Regions from separate parts of the Xenorhabdus entomophaga genome, predicted to be linked through region 3. Evidence: predicted binding sites of a transcription regulator. Region 3 holds the regulator's gene; each other region holds the start of a gene.
What was found. The regulator PurR, encoded in region 3, represses purine synthesis genes. The targets are predictions, from matches to a motif close to CANGCAAACGTTTGCNTG.
Positions count from the first base shown of each region.

Region 1: gltS (sodium/glutamate symporter) is a predicted target of PurR. The motif match lies at 2,081-2,098, and genes of this name have one in related genera.
Region 2: cvpA (colicin V production protein) is a predicted target of PurR. The motif match lies at 2,080-2,097, and genes of this name have one in related genera.
Region 4: purM (phosphoribosylformylglycinamidine cyclo-ligase) is a predicted target of PurR. The motif match lies at 1,891-1,908, and genes of this name have one in related genera.

Region 1 covers NZ_JBBMXH010000105.1:489-3,707, reverse strand. Annotated here, with positions in the region: gene recG (ATP-dependent DNA helicase RecG) at 1-595, shown strand, start outside; gene gltS (sodium/glutamate symporter) at 694-1,908, opposite strand; gene AAC854_RS18105 (uracil-xanthine permease family protein) at 2,151-3,219, shown strand, end outside.
Region 2 covers NZ_JBBMXH010000108.1:4,287-7,505, forward strand. Annotated here, with positions in the region: gene purF (amidophosphoribosyltransferase) at 1-1,504, opposite strand, end outside; gene cvpA (colicin V production protein) at 1,537-2,025, opposite strand; gene dedD (cell division protein DedD) at 2,175-2,876, opposite strand; gene folC (bifunctional tetrahydrofolate synthase/dihydrofolate synthase) at 2,866-3,219, opposite strand, start outside.
Region 3 covers NZ_JBBMXH010000025.1:15,247-18,465, reverse strand. Annotated here, with positions in the region: gene punC (purine nucleoside transporter PunC) at 1-205, opposite strand, end outside; gene punR (DNA-binding transcriptional activator PunR) at 368-1,276, shown strand; gene purR (HTH-type transcriptional repressor PurR) at 1,280-2,305, opposite strand; gene sodB (superoxide dismutase [Fe]) at 2,862-3,219, opposite strand, start outside.
Region 4 covers NZ_JBBMXH010000039.1:8,177-11,395, reverse strand. Annotated here, with positions in the region: gene uraA (uracil permease) at 1-1,050, opposite strand, end outside; gene upp (uracil phosphoribosyltransferase) at 1,120-1,746, opposite strand; gene purM (phosphoribosylformylglycinamidine cyclo-ligase) at 1,972-3,015, shown strand; gene purN (phosphoribosylglycinamide formyltransferase) at 3,128-3,219, shown strand, end outside.

The DNA.
Region 1 (3,219 bases), on a different contig from region 3:
TGACGTTCTGGAAGCGCAAGCAGCACAAGCGACCAGTGAAGAGCTGGCACAGGCATTACCGGAACTGAAAATTGGCTTGGTACATGGGCGAATGAAACCCGCAGAAAAACAAAGCATCATGGAATCTTTTAAGCAGGGGGAATTGCAATTACTGGTTGCCACTACCGTCATTGAAGTCGGCGTTGATGTGCCGAATGCCAGCCTGATGATCATCGACAACCCCGAACGTTTGGGATTGGCTCAATTACATCAGCTTCGTGGGCGTGTCGGGCGTGGAGCCGTTGCTTCACACTGTGTTCTGCTCTATAAAACCCCACTGACCCACACGGCCAAAATACGCCTGCAAGTTTTACGGGATAGTAATGATGGTTTTGTGATTGCCCAGAAAGATTTAGAGATTCGGGGGCCGGGTGAATTACTCGGTAAGCGCCAAACGGGTAATGCTGAATTCAGGATCGCGGATTTATTGCGGGATCAAAATATGTTGCCGGAAGTTCAACGCATTGCCCGCTATATCCACCAGCACTATCCTGAACATGCCAAAGCGTTAATTGAACGCTGGCTACCGGATAGCTCACAATACAGCCATGCCTAACGTAAGCCATCCAATAAACAGTTAAAAAAATGCCGCTGAATATAATTTCAGCGGCATTTTTTAGCCAAGATATCAGGCCATATCACAAGCGTGTCAAATTAACCTGTAACAGATGGGAACATTGGTAACAACAGATACAGTTTGATGACAGCAGCATTAACGATATCAATAAAGAATGCCCCTGCCATCGGCACAAGCAAGAATGCCACATGTGATGGTCCAAAGCGGTCAGTAATCGCCTGCATATTCGCGATAGCCGTTGGCGTTGCGCCCAGACCAAAACCACAATGACCCGCTGACAATATTGCTGCATCATAATTTTTTCCCATCACACGATAAGTGACGAAAACAGCATACAGAGCCATCACGACTGTCTGTACAACGAGAATAATCAGCATCGGTAGCGCAAGGGAAGCCAACTGCCACAATTTCAGGCTCATCAGCGCCATTGCAAGGAACAGTGACAGACTAACGTTACCCAATACTGAAACCGCTCGATCAAATACCCGATAAAAACCAAGCAAAGACAGGCTATTACTGAGAATAACCCCAACAAACAGTACACATACAAATGTCGGCAATTCAAAGGCCGTGCCTTGCAATTGTTTTTCAATGAAACTGCCTGCCAATAAGCAAATGGAAATCATGGCAATGGTTTCCAGCATCACTAATGGCGTGATAAGCCGGCCCGTATAGGGTTTCTCAAACGCAGTCGGAAGCTCTGTATCTTCTGTACTCAAACCCGGTGTTTTGGTATTTCTCACCAGAAAACGAGCAACCGGGCCACCGATCAAACCGCCCAGAACCAAGCCGAATGTGGCACAGGCCATAGCGACTTCAGTAGCATTTTCAAAGCCGTAACGTTCAGTGAAGACTTTACCCCACGCAGCACCCGTTCCGTGACCGCCAGAAAGTGTAATAGACCCCGCCAGCAACCCCATGAGCGGGTCAAGACCAAGCATTTTCGCCAATACGATACCTACCGTGTTTTGTACCAATAACAGGCCAACAATCACGCAGATAAAAAAGATCAAAAGTTTTCCGCCCGCTCTCAGGCTGGCAAGGTTAGCGTTCAAGCCGATGGTGGCAAAGAACGTCAACATAAGGGGCTCTTGGAGTGATAAATCAAAACCGACTTCCCAACCCGTGGTTTGTTTAATCGCCAGTAATACTAAAGCGACCAATAACCCACCTGCGACAGGTTCAGGGATTGTATATTTCTCAAGGAATGAGACTGATTGTACGAGTTTTCTTCCTAGTAACAAAACAAGTGTGGCAGCAACGAGCGTGCCATAAACATCCAGATGATACATTTATGTACCCCATCTATTGTTAAAATTATGTGAACTTAATGTGACGTTATAATCATCCTATAAAAACGCCAAGAGCAGGTAAGGGTTGGATTAGAAAGAAAATTATTAATAAACACAAGTTAAAATATTTAAAAATGTGACGAAATTAAGCCGTATCTCACAATGAAAACCTTAGGCAAACGATTGCTTTCATAGTGAAGATCATTAAAATGCGTTTCTTTGTCCCTCTGGAATTTCACTACATGGTCAATTTAACCCGTGAAGCCAACCCATCAGAAGTTCCCAACAATTCGGCTCTCAACACGTCAGATAATGAGCTGCTCTATCGCCTTGAGGATAAGCCTCCACTCCCGCATGCCTTATTTGCGGCATGCCAACATTTGCTGGCGATGTTTGTCGCAGTTATCACTCCAGCGATATTGATTTGTCAGGCACTTGGGCTTCCTGAACAGGATACGCAGCGCATCATCAGTATGTCCCTGTTTGCCTCAGGATTGGCATCACTTATTCAAATTCGCTCTTGGGGACCAATTGGTTCTGGTTTGCTTTCAATTCAGGGAACCAGTTTTAACTTTGTTGCCCCACTTATCATGGGTGGCATGGCACTGAAAAACGGCGGTGCGGATATCCCAACGATGATGGCAACCCTGTTCGGTACACTGATGGTTGCTTCAATGACCGAAGTTCTGCTATCCCGTGTACTCCATCTGGCAAGAAGGATCATTACACCGCTGGTATCCGGTATTGTGGTAATGATTATCGGCTTATCTCTGATCCAAGTCGGATTAACTTCGATTGGCGGCGGTTACTCTGCCATTCAAAACGGTACATTTGGCGCGCCCGGAAATCTGCTGTTAGCAGGTATTGTCCTTGCCGTTATCGTACTGCTGAATCGCCAGCGTAACCCTTACCTACGCGTCGCGTCTCTGGTTATTGCCATGGCCATAGGCTATCTGGTGGCCTGGTACATGGATATGCTACCTCTTTCGAAATCAACGGTAGATACATCAATCGTGACAGTTCCTTCACCACTCTATTATGGCCTGTCTTTTGACTGGAATCTGCTGATCCCGCTTATTCTGATTTTTATGGTGACGTCACTGGAGACAATCGGCGATATCACGGCAACGTCGGATGTCTCAGAGCAACCCGTCAGAGGCCCGCTATACATGAAACGCATCAAGGGAGGCGTGTTGGCAAATGGCCTCAACTCAATGGTTTCTGCGGTCTTCAACACATTTCCAAATTCCTGCTTTGGTCAGAATAATGGCGTGATCCAACTCACTGGTGTTGCCAGCCGCCATGTCGGTT
Region 2 (3,219 bases), on a different contig from region 3:
ATATTTCCAGATTCTCTATTTCGCTCTGACCAAGCACTTTCATCTCATCGTCTTTACGCAGATTTTCCAGATAATCGAGGTAAGTCTGGTCAATGTCTTTCGTCACATAGATACCATCAAATACAGAGCATTCGAATTTTTCAATATCCGGGTTTTCTTCCCGTACCGCCTGAATAAGATCTTGGAGATCCTGATATATCAAGGCATCAGCACCAATGAGCTGGCGAATTTCATCCACTTCCCGGCCATGAGCAATCAGCTCATTGGCATTCGGCATGTCAATACCATAAACATTCGGGAAACGAACTTCCGGCGCTGCCGAAGCAAAATAAACTTTCTTGGCTCCCGCTTCACGTGCCAATTCAACAATCTGCTCTGAAGTTGTCCCGCGCACGATGGAGTCGTCCACCAGCAAAACATTTTTACCACGGAATTCAGCGCGGTTAGCATTGAGTTTCCGGCGAACTGATTTACGACGTTCATTCTGACCGGGCATAATAAAAGTACGCCCGACATAACGGTTTTTAACAAATCCCTGACGATAGGGTTTATTTAAAATGTGAGCAATTTCCAGCGCAACGTCACAAGACGTTTCCGGAACCGGAATCACCACGTCAATATGCAAATCTTCCCATTCACGGGAAATTTTTTCGCCTAACTTCTTGCCCATCCGTAACCGTGCGTTATATACCGAAATCTTATCAATAAAGGAATCAGGGCGGGCAAGGTAAACAAACTCGAACAGGCAAGGTGTCAGTGACGGATCTTCAGCACACTGGCGAGTGAATAATTGCCCGTTTTCGGTGATATAGATCGCTTCGCCGGAAGCCACATCACGCAGAAATTCAAAGCCCAATGTATCCAGTGCCACGCTTTCTGATGCCACCATATATTCATTGCGGCCATCTTCCAGTGTACGTTTCCCCAACACCAGCGGGCGGATACCATGCGGATCACGAAAAGCCACTAATCCATGCCCGATAATCATGGCAACACAAGCATAAGCACCGCGAACTTTCCTGTGCATTTCCGCGACGGCTGCAAAAATGTTGTCAGGCTCTAATGGGAAATTCGGGAATTGCGTTAATTCATTGGCAAAGATATTTAGCAGGATTTCAGAATCTGAGGTGGTGTTGACATGACGGCGGGCATTTTCAAACAACATTTTTTTCAATTTATGTGCGTTTGTCAGATTGCCGTTATGCGCCAACGTGATACCAAAAGGAGAGTTCACATAAAAAGGTTGTGCTTCAGAAGCACTGGAACTTCCTGCTGTTGGGTAACGGACATGTCCGATCCCAATCGTTCCCTGCAAACGTAACATGTGTCGTGTTTCAAACACATCCTTGACCAAGCCATTGGCCTTACGTAAACGGAATTCATTGTTACTATCAATAGTCGCAATGCCTGCTGCATCTTGCCCACGGTGCTGAAGCACCGTCAATGCATCATAAATCGACTGGTTAACCGGTGTAAAACCGACGATACCGACAATACCGCACATGTAGTCTTTCCTCATCAGCCAAGCGGAGAGGATTATCTCTCCGGCAGGAAACTCGACGCATTTTGCAGGTAGTCAAAAAACCACCTGATGATTTGACTGAACTGCGGGATCAATTGTGACTGTTGCCAGTCCTGACTTTTAGGCAGTGGCGTGAAAGAATCTGCAACAAACAGAATGGCAGATACAATCAATACCCCGCGCAATGCCCCAAAACAGATCCCCAGAACCCGATCAGTACCTGACAGGCCAGTTCGCTGAACCAGTGAACCAATAACATAGTTCACTACTGCGCCAATAATCAGTGTTGCAATAAATAAAATAGCAATCGCTATGCCATTACGCACCAGCTCATCTTCAAGACGGGTAAAATACGCCGCCAGATAAGTATAGAAGTGACTCGCAACAAAGAAAGCACAGCCCCAGGTTATCAGGGAAAGCGCCTCACGAACAAACCCTCGGATCAGGCTAACCAGTGCCGAGAAACCAATAATGGCAATAATCGTATAATCAATCCAGACCATATTTTAATCCAAAAATAGGCTCCCGACGTTCAGGTCGGGCGCATTCTAACAGAAAACGAAAACGTTTGCGTAGTAGATTTATCACTCTACTGAAAATAATTTTTTATACCTTCACGGGACATTTTGATTCCCGTGAAGTGCCTGTCCGTTTATGGCTTATAGTTTTTAATTTGCCCTTCTAATCCTGTGATTTCTCTCAGTTCGGACAAAATAGATTCCAGTTTTTGTCGGGAGGCGTTAGGGCCGACATAAATCCGTGTCAATTGCCCCTGCACCGGAGAAGAAGGAATAGTGTATACCTGATGCCCCGAAAGACGCAGTTTAGCCACTATTTCGCCTACTTTATCGGCATTTTTCAACGCGCCAAGCTGAACAACATATGCCGCTGCTTGCGGAGCCTGTTCTGCTGGCTTCGATTTAGCTTCCGGCTTGTTTTCAGAACGAATGTCAGGCTGAGTTTGTGGTTTAGCTTCCACTTTCGGTTGAGGTGGAGGTTCAGGTTTAACCACTGCCTTCGGCTCTTTTGTGATAGCAGCAGGCGGTGCTGTTACCTGAGCTGGCTCAGAAGGTGACAGCTCAGGCAGTATTTCAGTTTCTGAATCTGATTGCTGCTGTGCTTGTGTCTGCATCGCTTCCGCCGCACCTTCCGGTGGCGTGGATGGCATGTTTTGCGTCAATGGCGGGATCGAGTCAATATCTTCTTCATCACCCGGTTTTGGCACTAATGGGATAGAAGCAAACTGCTCTTCCTTATATTTCTTATCGCCGTCAAAGATAATCGGCAATACAACCACGCCCAGTGCTACAAGAACAAGAGTTCCAACTAAGCGATTTTGAAATTTACTTGCCACGTTCCTTCCCCTCCTCAAGTGCCTCCATGACATGCGCCACGGTGTGGAAAGAACCACAAACTACAATGATATCCTGCTCTGACGCATCTTCCATTGCCTGCTGCCATGCCGGTTCAACTTCTGCAAATGCCCGGGCACGGGCAAGCTGCCCTGCCAATATCTCAGCCTCTGCACCCCGTAGTTCATGCAATGATGCGCAATACCATTCATCAATTTGCCGGGAAAGGCAAGCCAGTGTGCCCGCAATATCCTTGTCTTCCAGCATGCCAATCACACCACGAATTTTGCTGTCTGGTGCACGAGGCAGTTCTGCCAATTTCTGAACCAGATAACCCGCAGCATG
Region 3 (3,219 bases):
CAGATAATTGTCCCCATAAAAGCTGTGCAAAGGCAAAGCCGGCAAGAAAAATGCTGAGACTCGCACTAATGGCGTTTTCTGAGGTACCTAATTCTGCTTTCATTGCATCAAAAGCAGGCAGATACATATCGATAGCCAAATAGCCGAGCATACTCAGGCCGGCGAGATAAAACATGAATGAAGTTGAGTTTTTATTTGTTGCCATAATATTAATAAATGGTGTTAATAAGTGATGTTAATAAATAGTGTTAATAACTTGACGTGGTAATTGATAAGGAGATACCCGACTTATTTTATATGGCATGATTTTTACTTGTGAAACGGTAATATTTGCACCATATTGTGAAAAAAATTGAAAGGAATATATATGTGGTCTGAATACTCTCTGGAAGTTGTTGATGCTGTTGCCAGAACAGGAAGTTTTAGCGCTGCTGCATCAGAGCTTCATCGTGTACCTTCCGCTATCAGCTATACGGTAAAACAACTTGAAGAATGGCTGGCAGTACCTTTATTTGAACGGCGTCATCGTGATGTGGATTTAACTGAGGCTGGAATTATTTTTGTCAAGGAGGCGAGATCAGTTATCAAAAAAATGAAACACACCCGACACCAGTGCCAGCAAGTAGCCAATGGATGGCGGGGACAATTCAGTATTGCGGTTGATCAAGTTGTAAAGCCGGAGCGGACACTTCAGTTGATTTTGGATTTTTACCGCCATTTTCCAGATATTGAATTGTTTATCTATCCTGAAGTTTTTAATGGTGTATGGGATGCTCTTGTAGATGAGAGGGTGGATGTTGCCATTGGGGCGACACGTGCCTCTCCTGTCGGTGAGCGATATAGCTTTAGGGATATGGGATTCATGCCCTGGTTGTGTGTCGCCAGCCCTGAACATGAACTGGCTGAGATATCGGGAAAACTGAACGATGATCAAATCCGTCGTTATTCCAGTTTGTGTCTTGAAGACACTTCTCGCAGCTTACCTAAACGCGATACATGGGCTTTGGATAACCAACGGCGATTGATTGTACCTGATTGGGATGCTGGATTGAGTTGCCTGATGGATGGATTGTGTGTCGGGATGGTGCCCAAGCATCGTGCACTGCCGTTGATCCGTAAAGGAAAGCTGATTGCACTGGAACTTGAACAACCACTGCCTGACAGCCCATGTTGCTTAACATGGTCAGAAGAATGTCATTCACCAGCATTAAGTTGGTTACTTAGTTATCTTGGAGATAGTGAAACACTTAATGCTGAGTGGTTGCAGGAAAATTAACTATTAACGGCGATAATCGATAAAAGGTCCATCCGCCACGGAGCGACGCTCAACGAGACGCGGATGGACTTCAATAGTTTGTGCATCTTCACGCTTATTAATGATCCTATCCAATAGCGTTGAGAAGGCCATTTGCCCCAAACGTTCTTTGGGCTGGTGGATGGTTGTTAATGCCGGTGTAAAATAGCGGGCATTACGAATATTGTCATAACCGATGATAGAAATGTCTTGTGGAACGCGTAATCCCAATTCATCGGCTGCACAAATTGCCCCCATTGCCATAACATCACCACCGCAAAAAACAGCCGTTGGGCGATGCTTTTGGTTCAGGATCTTACACATGGCCTGATAACCGGATTCAGGTTCAAAATCACCTTGTACAATCCACTCGTCCCGAATAGTGATATTGGCTTCTTTCAGTGCTTTGAGAAAACCTTGGTGACGCCCGCCCCCGGTATTTCTTGCCAACGGTCCCGGAATAGATGCAATATCACGATGGCCGCGTTCAATAAGGTAACGACCCGCCAAGTAACCACCATGAAAAGCGTTATCAATAATTGCATCAGTAAAATCCCCTCTGGATTCTCCCCAATCCATAACTACCATGGGAATATTACGATAATCTTCCAACATACCTAAAAGCTGTTCAGGATATTCTGAACACATTACCAGCAAACCATCTACGCGTTTTTGTGCCAACATTGCGAGATAAGCTTTCTGCTTATCAAGATTGTTATGAGAATTACATAAAATCAGCGTGTAACCTTTGCTATAGCAGCTATTTTCAACAGATTCTATGATTTCAGCAAAATAAGGGGCTTCGCTTGATGTTGCCAATAATCCGATGGATTTGGTGTGGTTAACTTTCAAGCTGCGAGCAACGGCGCTGGGAGAATAATTCAGCTCCTTAATTGCAGCCCAAACTGCAGCCTTTGTATCTTCGGCGACGAAGCGGGTTTTATTGATAACATGGGATACAGTTGTGGTCGAAACACCAGCGCGTTTAGCCACATCTTTAATCGTTGCCATGATAAAAAGGACTCCTGACCTTATGGTCTAAATTTATATACCCTTCATTTTTCAGGCTGCCACATAGTTGATTGCTCTAGCTAGTGTCACTTTGCAACCTGAAATCTATTGGATATAGATATTTGTTAAGCGTTTGCCAATATATTTATATATAGAGTGGTCGTTGGCAATAATTTAGCGATGAACCTTGAATTTTGTCTGATCTAGCTCAAAAGTGAAAGTAATAATCGATGTTATAAAGAGTATGGTTCAAGAATTACAGTCTAGTTTTTTAGATAATGCGATAAATAACCATCTAAAACTTATGGTATTGAGATATCTTAATTTTCACGTTGAGGATAGTCTATGGACACAGATCTGAAGTTGGGATTATTGGCTGCCAGCAGTGCATTAATCATGATTGTTTTTCTGGGAAGCCTTTGCCTTATCTGATCGAGTTCGAGAAAAAGAATTGAGGTATAACATCACTTGTTTAAGGGTAGGTGCACCTGTTCATAATGTGGTGAATAGGTGCACTTGCCCTTGTTATTTCAAACTGGGACGAGAATTAATCTTATTAAGCCAGATTTTCTTCAACAAATTTCCAGCTGACTAAGGCCCAGAAGTGCTCCAGGTATTGAGGACGCGCATTGCGGTAATCGATGTAATATGCGTGTTCCCAAACGTCAACTGTCAAAACTGGCTTATCTTCGCCTGTCAGTGGGGTTGCTGCGTTAGAAGTATTAACGATAGCGAGGCTGCCGTCAGTTTTCTTGACCAGCCATGTCCAGCCAGAACCAAAGTTTTTCAGGGCAGCGTCAGTAAATTGCTGTTTGAACTCAGCAAAAGAACCGAAAGCACTGTTGATAGCATCGGCCACTTTTCCGGTTGGTTCACCACCACCATTTGGTGACAGGCTATGCCAGTAGAAAGTA
Region 4 (3,219 bases), on a different contig from region 3:
AATACCTGATGCACCAATGACACCATATAGCAGCAAAGAAACACCGCCCATAACGGGAACGGGGATCATTTGGATCGCCGCAGCTAATTTACCGACGCAAGAAAGCAATATCGCCAACACCGCAGCACCGCCAATCACCCATGTACTATAGACACGGGTCAATGCCATAACACCGATATTCTCACCATAAGTCGTGTTAGGTGTTGAACCGAAGAAACCCGAAATCATCGTTGAAAAGCCATTCGCAAACATTGAGCGATGCAGACCCGGATTTTTCAGCAAATCTTTTTGTACGATATTCGCCGTCACCACCAAATGCCCGACATGTTCCGCGATCACCACCAATGCCGCCGGTAAAATCGTCATGATGGCAAACCATTCAAAACGAGGTGTATAGAAAGTTGGCAATGCAAACCATGGTGCTTCACGTACTGGCGTTAAATCTACAATGCCCATAAAGAATGACAGCCCGTAACCCACCAGCACACCAATCAGAATCGGAATAATCGCCATAAAACCACGGAATACGACAGATCCTAAAATGGTTACAGCCAGCGTTACCATAGATATGGTCAAATGGGTCATATTAACTTCCGAACCTGACGCTGGGCGCAAACCCGCCATATCCGCAGCAACACCAGCCAATTCCAGGCCGATTACCGCAACAATAGCACCCATCGCCGCAGGTGGAAACATCACGTTGATCCAACCTCTTCCTGCTACTTTAACAATCAGGGCAACCAGACAGAACAACAAGCCGCAGACAATAAATCCCCCCAATGCCAATTCATATCCTAAAGGCAACAGCAACAGTACAGGCGAAATAAAGGCAAAACTTGAACCTAAATAAGCGGGAATTTTTCCTTTACAAATCACCAAATAGAGTAATGTTCCAATACCATTGAACAATAAAATCGTGGCGGGATTAACTTTAAACAAAATGGGAACCAAAACGGTTGCCCCAAACATAGCAAACAGATGTTGTAAACTTAATGGAATAGTCTGTGCCAAAGGCGGTCGTTCGTCTACCCCAATAGTCCGACGGGTCATGCTTGATATCCTCTTATCTCATCTTGCTAGAAACCAAAAAAAAGCCGACTTCTCAGCCGGCTAAAAATGTTACTTAGTACCAAATATTTTATCGCCTGCATCCCCCAGGCCGGGAACAATGTACCCCTGTTCATTGAGGCGTTCATCAATTGAAGCAGTGTAAAGTTCAACATCCGGGTGAGCTTTTTCCAGTGCAGCAACCCCTTCTGGAGCAGCCACCAGAACCAATACCTTAATGGCAGGGCATCCTGCTTTTTTCAACAGATCAATCGTAGCGATCATGGAACCGCCGGTTGCCAGCATTGGGTCAACAACCAATGCCATGCGCTCATTAATGTCGGAAACCAATTTCTGGAAGTAAGGCACGGGTTCGAGTGTTTTTTCGTCACGATACACACCGACGACACTGATTCGCGCACTCGGAATATTTTCCAGTACCCCATCCATCATGCCCAATCCTGCACGCAGGATAGGTACTACCGTAATCTTTTTCCCTTTAATCTGGTCTATTTCTACCGGACCGCACCATCCATCAATGGTTACTTTCTCAACTTCTAAATCAGCAGTTGCTTCATATGTCAGAAGACTACCCACCTCTGAGGCCAGTTCACGAAAGCGTTTAGTGCTTATATCATGATCTCGCATCAAACCAAGTTTATGTCTAACCAGTGGGTGTTTAACCTCAACGATCTTCATGGGTTTCTCCTAATATAGCCGGCAGATAAAAAATCGCGGGATTATACCGCCTTTTCAGCAGCACGCCACTATCAATCTATTGATTTTTATCAACCACAAGTATTTTTCTTTAATTTTCATTCAGCAGGAATCTTGTATAAAGCTATCGCAAACGTTTGCTTAGGCTGTTAGAATTGCTGCCGTTATGTTTTATTCATAAAAATGCAACCATCTGGGAGCTACGCAGTGACCAACAAAACCTCTCTTAGCTATAAAGATGCCGGTGTCGATATTGATGCTGGCAATGCCTTAGTCAATCGTATCAAAGGTGTCGTAAAACAGACCCGTCGCCCTGAAGTGATGGGGGGATTGGGCGGTTTCGGTGCATTATGTGCCCTGCCTCAGAAATATCGTGAGCCGGTGTTGGTTTCCGGTACAGATGGTGTTGGTACCAAGCTGCGCCTTGCCATGGATCTGAAACGCCATGATACCATCGGAATTGATCTGGTCGCCATGTGTGTCAATGATCTGGTTGTTCAGGGAGCAGAGCCTCTTTTCTTCCTTGATTACTATGCTACAGGCAAATTGGATGTGGATACCGCAGCCAGTGTTATCACAGGCATTGCAGAAGGCTGCAAACAGGCAGGCTGTGCGCTGGTTGGCGGTGAAACAGCAGAAATGCCTGGTATGTATCACGGTGAAGATTATGACGTCGCTGGTTTTTGCGTCGGTGTCGTTGAAAAAGCAGAGATTATTGATGGCAGCCAGGTTCAGGTTGGTGACGCACTGATTGCGCTGGCATCCAGTGGCCCACATTCCAACGGCTATTCTTTAATCCGTAAGATACTCGAAGTCAGTCAGGCAAACCCTGAAACGACCGAGCTTGACGGAAAATCACTCGCAGATCATCTGCTTGCCCCAACGCAAATTTATGTTAAATCAATCCTTGAGCTGATTGAAAAGGTTGACGTTCATGCAATTTCACACCTGACAGGGGGTGGCTTTTGGGAGAATATTCCTCGCGTTCTGCCAGAAAATATGCAGGCCAGAGTCAACGCCGACAGTTGGCAGTGGCCATCAATTTTCACGTGGCTACAGCAAGCCGGCAATGTCAGCGAACATGAAATGTACCGCACATTTAACTGCGGGGTGGGTATGATAATTGCGTTGCCTCAATCTCAGGCAGAGCAGGCAATTTCATATCTGAAAGCATCAGGTGAAAATGCCTGGCAAATTGGTACAATTTCCGAACTCAACGCTGATGATCAACCGGTTGTTATCAATAAATAAATTATAAAGAAACAAATATTGTTCCCAATAAATTTCAAGTTGCAGTCAATAAAGCTGCAACTTGCAAGATAAAGGGTATATCAGTCAATGAAATTTTCAGCTAAGAGAAACCATGAAAAAAATTGTCGTCTTAGTATCCGGCAATGGCAGCAATCTTCAATCCATCATAGATTCCTGCCAACAAAACCGGATTAATGGGAGTAT